Regions from separate parts of the Butyricimonas sp. BSD2780061689_150309_C8 genome, predicted to be linked through region 2. Evidence: riboswitches for the same ligand, from Rfam matches in the RefSeq annotation. Region 2 holds a riboswitch; the other holds the start of a gene.

Region 1 (7,671 bases), 120 kb from region 2:
CGTCAACGAGAATGGCTACTCGTTGGCCGGATTGCTGGCAGGCTCGTTCCACGATTCCTTTGAAACGTAGGGCTAAGGTAGACTCTCCGACTCCGGTGCCGTAAAGTACTTCCCATTTTGATATGGCCTCTTCGAGTATTTTATCCAAGCTATCCGGGGCATCATATTTTCCAATATTGAGATCCAGGTGTAGCACGGGCCGCCGAATCCAATCCTTCTCTAATTTTTCCATGGCCAACCCGTTAAACAACTCCTTTTTTCCGAGAAAATAGGCATCGAGCGTGGAGATTAACAGGCTCTTTCCAAAACGACGCGGGCGACTGAGAAAGTAATAACTTCCTTTTTTCACCAATCGGTAAATCAAGGCGGTTTTGTCAACGTAAGCATAACCTTCTTTCCGGATTTTCTCGAAATTCTGGATACCTATGGGATAAATTTTCTCACTCATGTGCGTTCGTTTATGGATAATAATAGAACAAAGATATTCAATTTTATATGATTATCGAAGATAGCTATGTTTTAAAAATTGAATATACTGGTTATGGCTCCACGATCCATTTCTCGATATTCCTTGTTTTCGAACTGAAGTTCACGCCAATTTTAAATATCTTGCGTTTATCTGATTGGAATGGTTGAGCGTAATGCTTGTCATGGATTTGTTGCAAGGCCTCTTCGGCACTGCCATTCAGTTTAAATTCCATGATGTAAATGTAATCGTTGGTTTTCAACACGAGATCCACACGTCCCTCGGAAGTGTGATACTCGACTTCCGTGTAAAAACCTACCAGCTTGAAGATGATGAAAAGCACGTTTTGATAATGACGTTCTTGTTCGCTGATCAGCTCGTAAGGAGTATCGGCCAGAAAACTTTTCAATCTATTGAAAAAGGCATCCAGTTGTCCTGTACGTATTTCACGAACGAATTTTTGAATTTCAAATGGAGCCTCAATTTTATTGAACCGGGTGTAAAAAGGCATCAGAAAATTGATAAAACCTTCCTCCACTTCTTTATTTGGAAATCCTAGGCGATACAATCCGAATTCTTTGTCATAGCCTTTTATCGTGAGGTACCCGCTCTGGAAGATCACGGGGATAGGCTGTTCGTCCCCGTAAATACTATTCAATACGTCTGAGCTGGTTTCTTCGGATGCCATGCGTTCCAGGTCATAATGATTGCGTTTCAGTAGCTCCACGAGATAGGTGGGTGTGCCCGTTTCGAACCAGTAATTGCCAAAATCTTTCCGCTTGAATGCGCTAAGCAGACTAAACGGATTGTATATGCCGATAGAATTATGCGTGAAGTGATACCCGTCATACCATTTTTCCAGTTCCGTGTTGACTTCATCGTATGTCATGCTTTGAACCTTGGCAAATTCATGTAATTCTTCTTCTAAATTTTCATGTATTTCTTGATTGCTGACACCGCAAAGAGTGACATATTCGTTCCACATGGAAAGATCTTCCAGGTTGTTCAGGTCACTGAACACGCTTACCTTCCCGAATTTAGTCACACCCGTGAGCATGGCAAACTGGATACACCCGTCCATGGTTTTAAGTACACCATAGAAAGGCTTTAGAGTGTTACGGTATTCCCGTTGAAGTTCCTCGTCGCCGATAGCTTGTAACAAGGGTTTGTCGTATTCGTCAACAAGGATGGCAACCCGTTGTCCGGATTGCTTATAGGCGCGTTCCACGACACCTTTGAAACGTAACGCCAAAGTGCTTTCCCCGGCACCCGTGCCAAACACCGTTTCCCACTTCACTAGAGCCTCGTTCAATATCTTGTCCAGGCTGTCGGGAGCATCGTATTTTCCGATATTCAGATCAATATGCAGTACCGGGCGTTTCACCCAATCTTTTTCCAGTTTCTCTATTGCCAATCCTTTAAACAATTCTTTTTCTCCCCGGAAATAGGCATCGAGCGTGGAAATTAACAAGCTCTTTCCAAAACGACGCGGGCGACTGAGAAAGTAATAACTACCCGTTTTTACCAGTCGGTAAATCAAGGCAGTCTTGTCAATATAGAAATAACCTTCTTTTCGGATTTTCTCGAAATTCTGGATACCTATGGGATAAATTTTCTCACTCATATGCGTTCGTTTATGGATAATAATAAAACAAAGATACTCAATTTTCTATGATTATCGAAAATGAACGACAAGTTTAACGCCTCTCTTAAGCAGTCTTTCATCGGACACGGATACGCAATTCTTTCGGGTCGAACGTGATGGTTTCGTTCCGGAACAAGCGTTCGATATGACCGCTGTTGATCATCTGTCGCGTGGGCAGGTAATGCAAATGCGGACGGTCAATCAAGGCGATGGAATCGCAGAGCGTGAGGGCAATATCCAGTTCGTGGGTTGAAAAAAGAATGCATTTGTTTTGTTCGTGAGCCAGTCTTTGTAGTAGAACCCCCAGTTCGTAACGGTTCGGTAGGTCCAGAAAAGAGGTGGGTTCATCAAGCAGGATGATGGGGGTGTCTTGCGCGAGAGCCCGGGCGATCATGATTCGCTGGCATTCCCCGTCCGACATTTGGTCCATTGTTCGTTCGGCATAGGTGGACATATCGAGTAATGCTAGGGATTTATCAACGATTTCCCGGTCGCGTGGTTGCAGTCGTCCTACCCAGTTCGTGTAGGGAGCCCGCCCGAGGGCAACTACATCCCGGCATTTCAGGTTAGGAATCCGTACCTTTTCGGTCGTCACGAAACTGACGGTACGAGCCAGTTCCTCCGGTCGCAACCCGGTAAGGTCTTTCCCGGTCAGCAATATTCGCCCGGACTTGATTTTCCCTAATCCCGCCGTGGCCCGTAGTAAGGTACTTTTCCCGCTACCATTACGTCCCAGCAGGGCGATCAGTCCACCCCCGTCCAAGTTGGCCGATACCCGGTCAAGCAGAACCTCTTGCCCGTATCCTAGTGTTAAAGATTCCAGTTGTATCATGCCGGTCGAAGGTTTTTATATACCACCCAAATAATTACCGGAATTCCCAGCAGGGCGGTAATACAATTTATGGGTAGCACGAGTGTTTTAGCAATAATATCACATAGTAACATGGCCACGACTCCCAGCAATATACTTCCCGGCAAAAGCGTCCGGTGATCCGCATCGTTAAACAACATACGGGCCACGTGAGGCACGGCAAGTCCGAGAAAGCCTACCGGGCCGCAAAATGCCGTCACGGTTCCGGTCAACAATGTTGTCGATACGAAAATAAGCGTTCTGGCGCGCCGTATATTGAGTCCCATCGTCTGGGCGTAATTCTCCCCGAGTAGAAGAAGATTTAATGCCTTGATACAATAAATCGAGAGAATGACGCCCACGCAAATCACGGGAATCATGATAAATAGTTTCGTGGTCGTGACGTGTCCCAGGGAGCCCATCGACCACAGGAAAAACATTTTCAATTGCTCGGCAGAACTCAAGTACTGTAAAATTTGTATGATGGCTCCCGCGATGTAACCGATCATCACTCCCATGATCAACACTCCAAGAATATTTTTCACGTAACGGCTGATGATGGCAATCAGTAACAGAACCATGACGGCCCCGCCCCATCCGGCCCCGACAATACCTACCGACTGCCAAAAACCGGAATGTGCCAGTCCCAGCAGGGGAGCTCCCAAGATAAAGAAAGCAACGCCTAATCCCGATCCGGAACTTACTCCCAACAAGTAAGGATCTGCCAACGGGTTCCGGAAAACGGTCTGCATCTGCAAGCCGCTTATCGAAAGAGCCACACCGATCAAAATGGCGACGATCACTCTCACCAATCGAATCGACAGCACGATATTCCGGGTTGTCATATCCGTCTCGTTACCCGTGAACACGTTCCAAACCTGCCCGACGGAAAGTGCCGAATCCCCCGACAACAAGTCGAGTACGAACAACACGAAAGTCAGCAGACCCAGGAAAAGGAATATGATCGAATTGCGTTTCACGATAAAATTGAAAATTGAAAATGGACAATTGAAAATGACATCACTGTTGTTAATTTCTTGAGTTATGATTTTAGATTCCAGCCGTACAAGGCCGACGCTTTAACAACCCCCTCTACCTCCCCCTTACACGAGGGGTAGGATACGCTACATTGTAATATCTTAGCGCCTTCTCGCATTCGTCTCTCCCCCTGTGTAAGGGGGAGCTGGTGGGGGTAGATGCTTTTTTCATTCTAAACTCTAAATTTTAAACTATTCCAAGTGCCTGTAATAATACAAATCCTCCGTCACCAGTTCCGGGTGTAAGATTTTGATCAGGTCACGGAGTACGATGTCCGGGCGTACAACAGCCGATTCCCAGTAATCATTTCCCCCTTCGGGAGTTAAGCGCAGGTTATTATTATAGACCTCGTTTTCCTGGATGGCTTTTGCATCCTTGAATTTCGGATTCATGATCTTCAACTCGTCGAGAGTCGTCGCCATACCTACATTCAACCACACGTCAGCCTCGCGAATCAACCCGTAGGCTGTTTCCAGTCCGATGGGTTCGGCCCCGTTAGAGGTGTTTTTTTTGTAAATATAATCTCCCCCCGCGTCCGTGATTAATTGTGCCACGTAGCTTTTCATGGAAGGCATGGCCCAACTGTCATTCCACGGTGTGTTCAGCATGACGGTAGGACGTTTTTCCACGTTTGCCGTTAACTGTTTCATGTTGTTATAACGTTCGGGAATCTCTCTAAATACTTTTGTACCTGTTTCCCGGCTATCCGTCAATTCGGAAATGGCAACCAGCCATTCGGCCTTGCCCAGCGGAGATTCTTCCAGGTATTCTCCCACGTACATATAAGGAACATTCAATTCTTTTAGTTTGTCCGTCACGGTTGATTGTGCGTCCCCGATGCCGTATAGTAATACAAGATCCGGGGCCAACCCGACAAGAAGTTCATAATTTATTTCCGCCCCCATGTCTTTTATGGTTTCTTTGTGTGCAAGGACATACGGGTTGGAAACATAATTCATTCCGGAAACTCCTACTACCCGATCCACTTGGTTAATGGCATCCAGCATGGCGATGTAAGTGGATGACATACATACAATTCGTTTCGCTCCTGCGGGAATAATCACACCGTCAAAATCTTTCGGTGCCTGCTCCCCGTTCCGAGCCACGAAGTAGGACATTTCAACGCCTTCCGCTCCCTGCCAGGGGTTACGCACGTGAATAATCGTGCTTTCCGTGTTATCAGCTCCCATGATGTCGAATCCCGTGGCGTATTCCGGTGTGTAAACTTCCTTCGTGAAGGCGCTTGTGGACTTTGTTTTCGTCTGACAACCGGATAGCATCAGAAAAACGATAAACGTGAATAATAATAGTACTTGTTTCATATGTAATAGTTTTTATAAAACTTCGAGAGAGATATTTATGCGAGCGGGAAAAACCTGAAACGGTAAATCAAAAACAGAATGACCTTGCCATCTATACCTGATTACCATCTGAATCCCGCAGATGCAAATCTATCTCGATCATAGCAGGTCTTCTGACTTATCCCTTTTATCGTGCCTTCCCAGCATTCTGACCAGTGGCAAACGTACGATAAACTTTTCCTTTAAAAGGGGGAAATACAGCAACGGGTATTGTTCCGGATTTCCACCGGATTCCCTTTTTCATTCAACACAACACGAAGTGGTGTATGAAACTATGACGATGCGAAAATAGGTTGTAATTTTTAATTAGGCAATAAATTGTATAAAAGATTTTTATTTCATTGGAATGAACCGCTGTTAGGCGAGGTTTTCAATGATCAATCCCGTTACGGGACAGGACGCCAAGCGAATAATAGTGTTTCACTTCTTGCATATTTGTTACGAGGTCTGCTATATCGATTAATTCCTGGGGTGCGTAACGTCCGGTAATTACGACTTCGGTGTGAGGGGAGCGTTGGCGGAGAACATTTAACACTTCTTCCAGGGAAAGCATGGAGTAATACAAGGCAATTGTCAGTTCGTCCAAGATAACCATATCGAATTTACCTTCCATAAGATGTTGGCGACATATTTCCAGCCCTTCGTGAGCTGCTTGTATATCTGCCGGGGTGGGTTCTCTTTCAATGAAGCAGCCTTCTCCGAATTGCTGGATAACAAGGTGGTCGAACAAGGGTTCTATGGCTGTTTCGTTATATTTCATGCTCTTGACGAATTGCCCGATGAAAACACTTTTCCCGGCACATAAAGCCCGGACGGCCAGTCCGAAGGCCGCGGTTGTTTTCCCTTTCCCGTTTCCCGTGTAGATATGGATGTATCCTCTAAGTGTCATGTCCTTTTGGTTTTAAATTTTTTGGGGGGTAGGAGAGCTGCATGAACATTACACTCCCGTGTACACGCTTGGAGAGAAACGGGTGGTATCTTTATTGCCGAAAAACAAGTAGAGATGTAGGGGTGTCCCTTCCGGTTGTTTCGCTGCCGGGATGTCCACGGTCACTTTGCCGTCGCCCCGGAACGAGTTAAGGCACGTGATCATTTGCGGGGCGCGGGGTAAGGTCCCGTAAAAATATCCCACGTACACTTGATCTGACACGCTCGCTTTCGGGCAGTCAATGTCATTTTCCCAGTTTAGGGTCACGGACCATCCTTCCCTTGTGACACTCGTGATCACCGGTGCGTCCAGCGTGCCTGTCGAGAATCGGAATGTCGGGAAAGCCCATACCCCTTCTCCCGGGCGAAAACATCCCCCGTTTTGAGAATGGAATAAGGAATCGCTTTTATTTATTCCCATCTCCTTGGCCATGAGTTTCCATATCGGCAAATCCCCGATGGCACGACGGTAGATTCTCCACATTTTACGGGCTTCCGTGAAACGGCTGGAGGATTCCTCTTCCCCCTCGGTTCTTGTTTTTTTAGGACTCCGTCGTGATTTGCAGGCCCGAACTTTATTGCCGTGTCGGTAATAGGTTATCCCGTCAATCCGGATAGAGCCTTGTGCCAGAAAAGCTACAGGAATAGATAATGTGTTTTCCATGATAATAATTATTTGATAATCACTCGTGTATTAATTCATGAGCAAAAGTAGATAGAATATTTTTAATACGCAAATAAAACTCTTTTAAAACGCTATTATATATAGCGATTTAATAGGGATTTAATAGCGTTCTAATAGCGCTTTACATGAAAGTGATCACTTATATCTCATGAATAATACATGTAATAATTGATTTATTTAGCTTGAAAATGTAACTACATTGGTTTATTTGTGTATCTTTGCTGGCGAGGAACATAAAAATAACAGGATATGGCGGAATTTGTAAATCCACTTGGAAAGATTCGGGGTAAGTTCGGTAACGTGATCACTTACGGGGGACCAAACGGGAAAAATTATTGCCGGGGGACAAGCATCTCGCATAAACCGAGCCAGGAACCGCAAAAACGACAGTCCGCGGCTTTCGGGGCGATAACGGAACGGAAAGTATGGATGAGAAATGCCGTCCAGTTGGGATTTCCCGGAGGGAACGGTTACCCGAAAGGTTTTCGGGGATTTACCAGTGCGAACGTGATGGATGCGGTGACCGTGGAGAAAGCAAATCCGGAAAAACCTTTCAATAGCCGTAAGAAGGCAGTCAAGGAATTTAACGGGGTGATCAACTACGAGAAATTACGCGTGGCAGCGGGGTCGTTGGTGATCCCAGAAATTCGTGCCGAGGTTGATATGGAAAATCGGAGAATCTTTTTCACTCACGAGAAG
Region 2 (7,671 bases):
TTCCCGTCATCAATCGTAGCACTTGATGTTTTCCGGCTATACAAATCCACACGTCCCGAGGCCATCATCTTCCATTTATCATTGAATTCGATCACGTCATGCAAATAAATTCCATGCGTTCTCTCCGTGCGCAGAGAAACGGCTGAAACTTTCGTGTCCCACCATCCTTGCACGATATGCGGGTCCCGCACAGGCAAAAGTGCATCCAAACCGGGCCCCCACAAATCGTCATCTCCATAACCGTTATACTGGGCGAAATCAAAACAATTGTACGTCCATCCCAACGTGTAGTTATGTAACACGGAACCTGTCTCGAACTTCCCGGTCAACTCGATCGTATTATTCACGTTTTTGTGGTCCGGGTTAAAATTCAACGGATTCTGACGGGCAGCATTTCCTCGTTGAACCGTATCCAAGTCAACATACACCTTCTCGTCTTCTGACTTATAATAATACCATTTATATATCGGATCCTTAGAGGTACGATAAGAAAGCCCCTCAATACAATGATAATCCAAATCACTGTGGAAATAGGAAAAACGTTCTTTCAACTTCATCCAATCCGTGATCTGGTAAACGTATGACACAGACATATCCCATACTTTCCGTTTCATGTAATTATTGGCAAAGTCATTATAAACCTCGCGGTAATCCGCCTCCGGGTGGCGATCCCCCTTCAGCGCGTACGGTTTGTCTCCGTCCACGTAGAACATATCACCGGGCATAACGGGTGCAGCCCCGATCTCGGTCGTGTAATCATCATCGGCATAACTACCGGTCACATCAATACGTCCCCACTTTCCTAAATCAGCTCCCAAAACACCATACACGGAAAAACGATTTGCATTCACCTCACGCCATCCGTCACCCGTTGAATAATTGATATTGGCACGATATTCGAGAGGTCCCACAAGTTTTCCCCCGAAACCAAGAGTAGCCCGTCTCTCATCCCAGCTACCATAACTGATACGAGCGTTGGCCGAAAAATCGGGAGACGCTTTCTTGCGCACGATATTCAACACTCCGCCCATAGCCGAATGTCCGGCCAAAATAGCGGCGGGTCCTTTCAACAATTCGATAGACTCCACGGCAGCCAAATCCCCGTAAGGCACGTTATTATTCAACGTCCGCTCATCGCGAATCCCGTCAATCATAACAACCGCACTCCCCTGTCCGCGAATAGAAAACTGTTGAAACTGCCCGTATTGCTTGTCTTTCGCTACAATTCCCGGCAAAAACTTAACGGCATCCATCAGATCAACAATTCCCTTCCGGTCAAGCATCTGGCTAGACAACTTGCTCACCGTTATCGGAACGAAACGTAAAGGCACATCCAATCCCAACAAATCAATCCTCTTCTTTTTCTGCATCACATCCACCTGATCGATACGGAATAAAGAGTCCGTGATACTCTTTTTCTTTCGCTTATCGTTCTCTTGAGCGAAAAGCGAACCGACGCACACAAACAGCAACAATGCTAATACAACAACTTTTTTCATACAACTATATATTAATAATGAATAAGCATTATTAACATAGTCTTTTGGGCAACATGAGTTTAAGGTAAAATCCATCTTTTTCCCTCTCGCTTTTTTTCCCGAAAGCTATGGTTTATCTAGTTCGGCAGGTCTTCTGACTTGTTCCGGATTTTGTTGCCTTCCCAGTTTATAACCAGTGACATTTGAAGTACAAAATCCCTTGTACAGGAACTTACAGCTGCGGGTACAGTCCCGGATTCACACCGGATTCCCTATTAAGCATCACCTCCATGACCGAAGGCTTCGCACCAAAACATGGCGCGAATGTAATATATTTTTTTATATTATACTTTTTCAACATGATTTTTTTATTTCCATAATTCAATCATCATAACAAACTGACAACCAATCCCTATAATAAAAACTCCAACAATGTCCCTAACGAATCTCTATACCTTCTCCCGGTATCATTTTTCTCATCCAACCGTAACCTTTTGTCAAAAAATATATACATTTGTGCCGTCTTAGGTGATGTGTTAATGCTCAATTAACATACAAGAGGGAAACCGGTTAGAATCCGGTACAGTGCCCGCTACTGTGATGCCCGTTTCTCCCTAACGAGGAGATTCAAAGAAAGGTTCTTACACCACTGTTCGTAAGGACGGGAAGGTATCTTTCTTAGGCGTAGTCAGGAGACCTGCCGAGACAAACACAGGTAATAGCGTATTCTCGGGGCCAGGAATACTATTATAAACTTTAAAACTTAACCCGAATGAAAAGAATTGTAGTACTGACTACATTATTCATGCTGACTTTGGCAAGCGTCTCGCTAGGGCAGATCACGTTGAGAGGGAAAGTGATCGATGCAAAAAGCGGGAAAGCACTTATCGGGGCCAATGTACGATTAGTCGGAACAAGCATCGGAATCGCCACGAACAACAAGGGCGAATTCGTCCTCGAAAAAGTTCCCGACGGTACCTACACGCTCCGGGCCAGTTACTCCGGTTACGAAGTCAGTTCCATAAAAGTCAGTAGTAGCAAAAGTGACATTCTGTTCCAACTGAAAACATCACTGATCAACCTCGATCAAGTCGTTGTTTCGGGAACGGGAACTCACCGAAAATTAAAGGACTCGCCAGTCCCCGTCGAGGTCATGACAGCCTCGGACATCAAAAAAGGCGGAATCTCCACCATCGAGGATGCCCTCGTGATGCTAAATCCCTCGTTTAGTTTCCGACCAACAGCTATGGGTACAAACATGACCCTTAACGGAATGAAAGGAGATTATATCCTTGTTCTCGTGAACGGGAAGAAAATGACCGGAGATATTTCCGGTTACGTTGACCTCTCCCGAATCGACATGGGTAGGGTAAAACGAATCGAAGTCCTTAAAGGTGCAGCCTCCTCCCTCTACGGATCGGACGCTATTGCGGGAGTGATCAACATTATCACAGATCAGCCGCATGACGCCCTGAACATCGTGTCCACGACCCGATTAGGAGGCAAGGGCAGTTTTATCGAGAACGTCAACGCGGACATCAACGCTGGCAAATTCTCGTCCTCAACCTCTTATCAAAGGCGCCAATCTGACGGCTGGCAACTCAGTAATATCACAGAAGATAGTGTACCTACCCGTCGCAAAGTGTCTGATAAATTTCACTCGGACATCGTGAACCAACGTTTTGCCTTCGATCCATCAAAAAATCTGAACTTGTACGTGGAAGGAAGTTACTTTACCAAAGAACTCGACCGTCCCGTGAACAAGGATGCTAAAGACCTTTCCGGATTCGACTATGATATGTCATACGAGAACTACGCCGTGGGATTGGGGGGAAAATATCTGTTTGGTAATTCCGCTTATATTAGCTTGGATGTCAACGCCAACAACTACGAGTACTACAAAGTATACACCCGTGCCATCGAGTCCAAGGGCGACACTACCACCCACGTTGGAGATGAAATCCTGACCAAACGTCAACGCTACTTATCTGCCAACCTAAAAGGAGTATTCAAGATCGGTAAGTACAACAAAATTTCCATTGGAACCGAGTACATCAAGGACTACTTAAAGAATCCCACCGATCTGGCGGAGAGTAAAGATGTCTATACGCTGGCTCTTTATGCACAAGACGAAATTCGTCTTTTCAAAAAACTCCAATTAGTACCCGGTTTCCGTTACATCTACCACGAGGCATTCAAGAATCAGTTTACGCCCAAACTTTCAGCCATGTACAGCCTAGGAAATTTCAACTTCAGGCTCTCGTACGCAGCCGGATTCAAGGCTCCCTTGTTGACGGACCTCTATTATTATAAGGAATCTGCCAAGAAAGGAAAATTAACCGTCGTTATCGGGAACCCCGATCTGAAACCGGAGAAATCGAATTACTACGCTTTCAACACGGAATATGCGGGAAAGTACTGTAACATCTCCGTAAACGGGTATATCAATGACCTCCGTAACGTTATAGAGTCAAAGAAATTACCCCTAACACCGGAAGACGAAGCCAACAAGGTCACTTCCCGAGAAACTTACGAGAATCTGGACAAAGCCCGGACACAAGGAGTTGATATTTCCGTTAACAGCTACCTCGGTGCGGGATTTTCTCTAGGTGGTGGATATAGCTACGTGGATGCCCGGGATAGGAAAACCAAAATTCGTTTGGAAGAAAGCATCCGTCACTCGGCAACCGTCAAGGCGAATTACATGCACGAATGGACAAACTATCGTCTTAACGTGAACCTAAACGGACGAATTCAAGGCAAAAAATTCGTGAAAGCCCAAGAGATTGACGCCCCCAAGTACCAAATCTGGAATCTGACGACGAACCACTCTTTCTCTCCCGTGGGTATGTTCCTTTTCGAAATCAACGCGGGAATCGAGAACCTGTTCGACTATTCCCAGAACCTGCCTTACGGCTCTAATCTCGGAACATTAAGTCCGGGAAGAACATTCTTTGCAAGTTTAACTATTAGATTTAAAAAATAATGAAAACAATTATCATCATACTATCCCTCTTTATCAGTCTTAATGTATTAGCCCACGGTGGCGGTGGTTTCAAACATTCCGATATATTCAAGACCCTCGGTCCTAATGACAAAGTAGCCATTCTCATGGTGCACTTCGGTACAACTCACGATGATACCCGAGCCTTGACCATCGATGCCATCAACAAAAAAGTGGCACAAACATTCCCCGGAGTGGAAGTACGTGAAGCCTACACTTCCCGCATGATCATGCGCCGTCTGAAAGAAAAAGGAATAACCAAACCCAACCCGACGGAAGCCATGAACAAACTGATTGCCGACGGCTATACCCACTTGATCCTTCAACCCACGAACATCATCGAAGGAATTGAAATGGAAGCCCTGCAAAAAGAAGTTGCATCATACCAAACGAAGTTCAAAGACATTCGCTTAGGGACAGCTCTTCTTCATTCTCCCGAGGATTACCAAGCCGTGGTAAAAGCGATTGCCGCATCAATCAAGGACAAGGAAAAAGGGGATTGCGTCTTCGTGTGCCACGGGACCTACCACCCGGCAAACTCAACCTACGGGATGCTCGACTACGTGATGAAAGCCCAAGGACACAAGAACTACCACGTGGGAACGATCGAAGGTTACCCCACGATGGATGATGTAATCCGCGAACTCGAAGCGAATAAGGCAAAAGAAATAACACTTGTTCCTTTTATGTTCGTAGCCGGAGACCATGCCAAAAATGACATCGCCGGGGACTGGAAAGACGAACTGGAAAAGAAAGGCTATAAAGTAAACGTCCTGCTCAAAGGACTGGGAGAATATCCCGCCATACAGGAACTTTTCATCCAACACGTGAAATTCGCCACCAAACACCAACGGGAAGACATCACCGTGAAGAAAAAGAAATACGAGAAAACAGACGATATAGACTAACCCGCCCATGTTAACCAAATTGTTTATCCATATCCACCGGATACTGGGATTAATTCTCTGTATCCTGTGCTTTTCATGGTTCATATCCGGAATCGTGATGATCTACCACTCCTTTCCTCGTGTAAGCCAAGAAGATCGGTTCACTCGTGCGGAAATTCTTGATACGAATGGCTTGCCCGCTATCCAAGACGTGTTACTCCGTCTCCCTGCCAAAACGCCAACCCACAGCCTCTCTCTGAACAACCCTTATGGAGATCCCGTATTCAGTATAGGAGGGGGACGCCAAAGCGTTGAGTTATACGCAGACACTAATGTCGTGGCTCCCATTATTAACGACGCACTCTGTGAAAACCGGGCTGCTCGCTGGTGTGCCGATCGAAAGATTACCCGGGTGGATACCTTACGCACCCTCGACCAGTGGATACCCCTCGCCCACTACAAGCGGGAATTTCCCATCTACAAATTCTACTTCGACGGTCCGGAAAAGTACCAGCTTTACGTCTCTTCCCGAACCGCCAATATCCTGCAGTTTACCGATTCCGACAATCGTTTCTGGGCATGGTGTGGGGCCATTCCCCATTGGGTGTATTTCACCGTTATCCGAGGTAACCAGAACTTATGGACACAATTCATGTACTGGGCATGTTATCTCGGAATGTTCATGTGTTTTACCGGATTCGTTCTCGGCATACGTTCCTACTGGCTCGCTCGCCGAAAAGGCTTTCTCCGCTCTCCATACAAGAAACAGTGGTTCAAATGGCACCACATCACGGGTTTCTTTTTCGGTATATTTGTCTTCACGTGGATACTGAGCGGCTATATGTCCATGGCCCCGCTTCCCTCGTGGCTCTTTGGCAAACAGGACTCCCGCGGATTCCGCCAAAGCCCGGCCGAAAGACAAGCCCCATCACCTGCCGACTATGCCTTGGACTATCGAAAAGCCATCGCACTCACAGCCACGTCGGATGATCCTGTCAAAACCATCGAGTGGACCCACTACCAAGGTATTCCCCTCTATCGTCTCCGCACGGTCAGCAAGGAAGTGACTTTGGACGCCTCCATTGACACGATTCGTCCTTTCCGCATCACGGAAGAGATGATACTTGCTGCCGTCAAACGTCTCGCCGGGGACTCAACCACCTACTCCATCACCAAGATGAACGAGTACGACAACTACTATATATCCCGTCGTCGTCCTCTACCGCTCCCCGTCTACAAGGTCACGTTCGACAACAAGGCGAAGGATTGTTATTACTATAACCTTGAATCTTTCCGCCCCGTTCACTACGACACCAACGGACGCTGGAAACGCTGGCTTTACCGTGGTCTTCACACCCTTGACATCAAATTTCTCGTCGAGCGCCCCGCACTATGGACCGTGGTCATTTGGACCCTTCTCCTTGGCGGTGCTGTTGTCTCCTTCACGGGAATCGTACTTTCGGTGAAATACCTCAAAAACAGGTTTATAAAGTTCGTAAAGTTTATAAGGTTCATAAAGTAGTGTCTCCCCGCAGGTACCTTTTGGGACAGCCCAAAACTCCATCCGAAGGACGCCCGGCACTTTATAAACTTTACAAACCTTATAAACTTTACAAACTAAATCGTAACTTTGCTCGAAATAACGTCTTTATTTATGAAACACGGAAAAATATATGTCGCCGGCATCGGGCCGGGTAGCGAGGAAGACATTACCCCAGCCGTACGGACAGCCATCATGCAATCGGACGTTGTGGTGGGTTACAAATATTACTTTAACTTCATCCGATCCATCGTCCGCCCTGAAACGGAGTGCATCGATACCGGGATGAAAAAAGAGAAAGACCGGGCAGCCCTTGCCTTCGAGTATGCCGAACAGGGACGCACCGTCTGTGTTGTCAGCTCCGGAGATGCCGGAATATACGGGATGGCACCCCTCGTTCTTGAAATGAAACGGGATAAAGCGAGTGATGTTGAGGTAGAAATCCTTCCCGGAATCAGCGCCTTCCAGAAAGGAGCCGCGTTACTGGGAGCCCCTATCGGGCATGACTTTTGCATCATCTCCCTCTCCGATCTCATGACCCCGTGGGAAAAGATCGAGCGTCGCATAGAAGCCGCCGCGTCTGCCGATTTCGTGACCGCCGTCTACAACCCCAAAAGCGAGGGACGCTACTGGCAACTCTATCGCCTGAAAGAACTATTTCTCAAATACCGCGAACCGGAAACCTCTGTCGGCTACATCCGCCAAGCCGGACGTGAAGAACAAGAAATTAAGATCACGACACTACATGATTTCGACCCGGAA

Evidence for each region. Region 2 has a riboswitch for cobalamin ahead of I2I33_RS04630 (TonB-dependent receptor). Riboswitches for the same ligand answer to the same signal wherever they lie in the genome.
Region 1: linked by a shared signal. The riboswitch ahead of I2I33_RS05065 (ABC transporter substrate-binding protein) and the one ahead of I2I33_RS04630 (TonB-dependent receptor) in region 2 are both predicted to bind cobalamin.

What each region holds. Positions count from the first base shown of each region.
Region 1 is NZ_JADMSV010000003.1:152,077-159,747, reverse strand. It holds partial or broken gene I2I33_RS05085 (ATP-binding protein) at 1-448, opposite strand, end outside; gene I2I33_RS05080 (ATP-binding protein) at 540-2,090, opposite strand; gene I2I33_RS05075 (ABC transporter ATP-binding protein) at 2,188-2,943, opposite strand; gene I2I33_RS05070 (FecCD family ABC transporter permease) at 2,940-3,893, opposite strand; gene I2I33_RS05065 (ABC transporter substrate-binding protein) at 4,191-5,279, opposite strand; cobalamin riboswitch at 5,446-5,652, opposite strand; gene cobO (cob(I)yrinic acid a,c-diamide adenosyltransferase) at 5,731-6,249, opposite strand; gene I2I33_RS05055 (hypothetical protein) at 6,298-6,951, opposite strand; gene I2I33_RS05050 (hypothetical protein) at 7,222-7,671, shown strand, end outside.
Region 2 is NZ_JADMSV010000003.1:36,315-43,985, forward strand. It holds gene I2I33_RS04625 (TonB-dependent receptor) at 1-1,499, opposite strand, end outside; cobalamin riboswitch at 1,605-1,806, opposite strand; cobalamin riboswitch at 1,988-2,198, shown strand; gene I2I33_RS04630 (TonB-dependent receptor) at 2,251-4,464, shown strand; gene I2I33_RS04635 (sirohydrochlorin cobaltochelatase) at 4,464-5,390, shown strand; gene I2I33_RS04640 (PepSY domain-containing protein) at 5,398-6,891, shown strand; gene cobJ (precorrin-3B C(17)-methyltransferase) at 7,024-7,671, shown strand, end outside.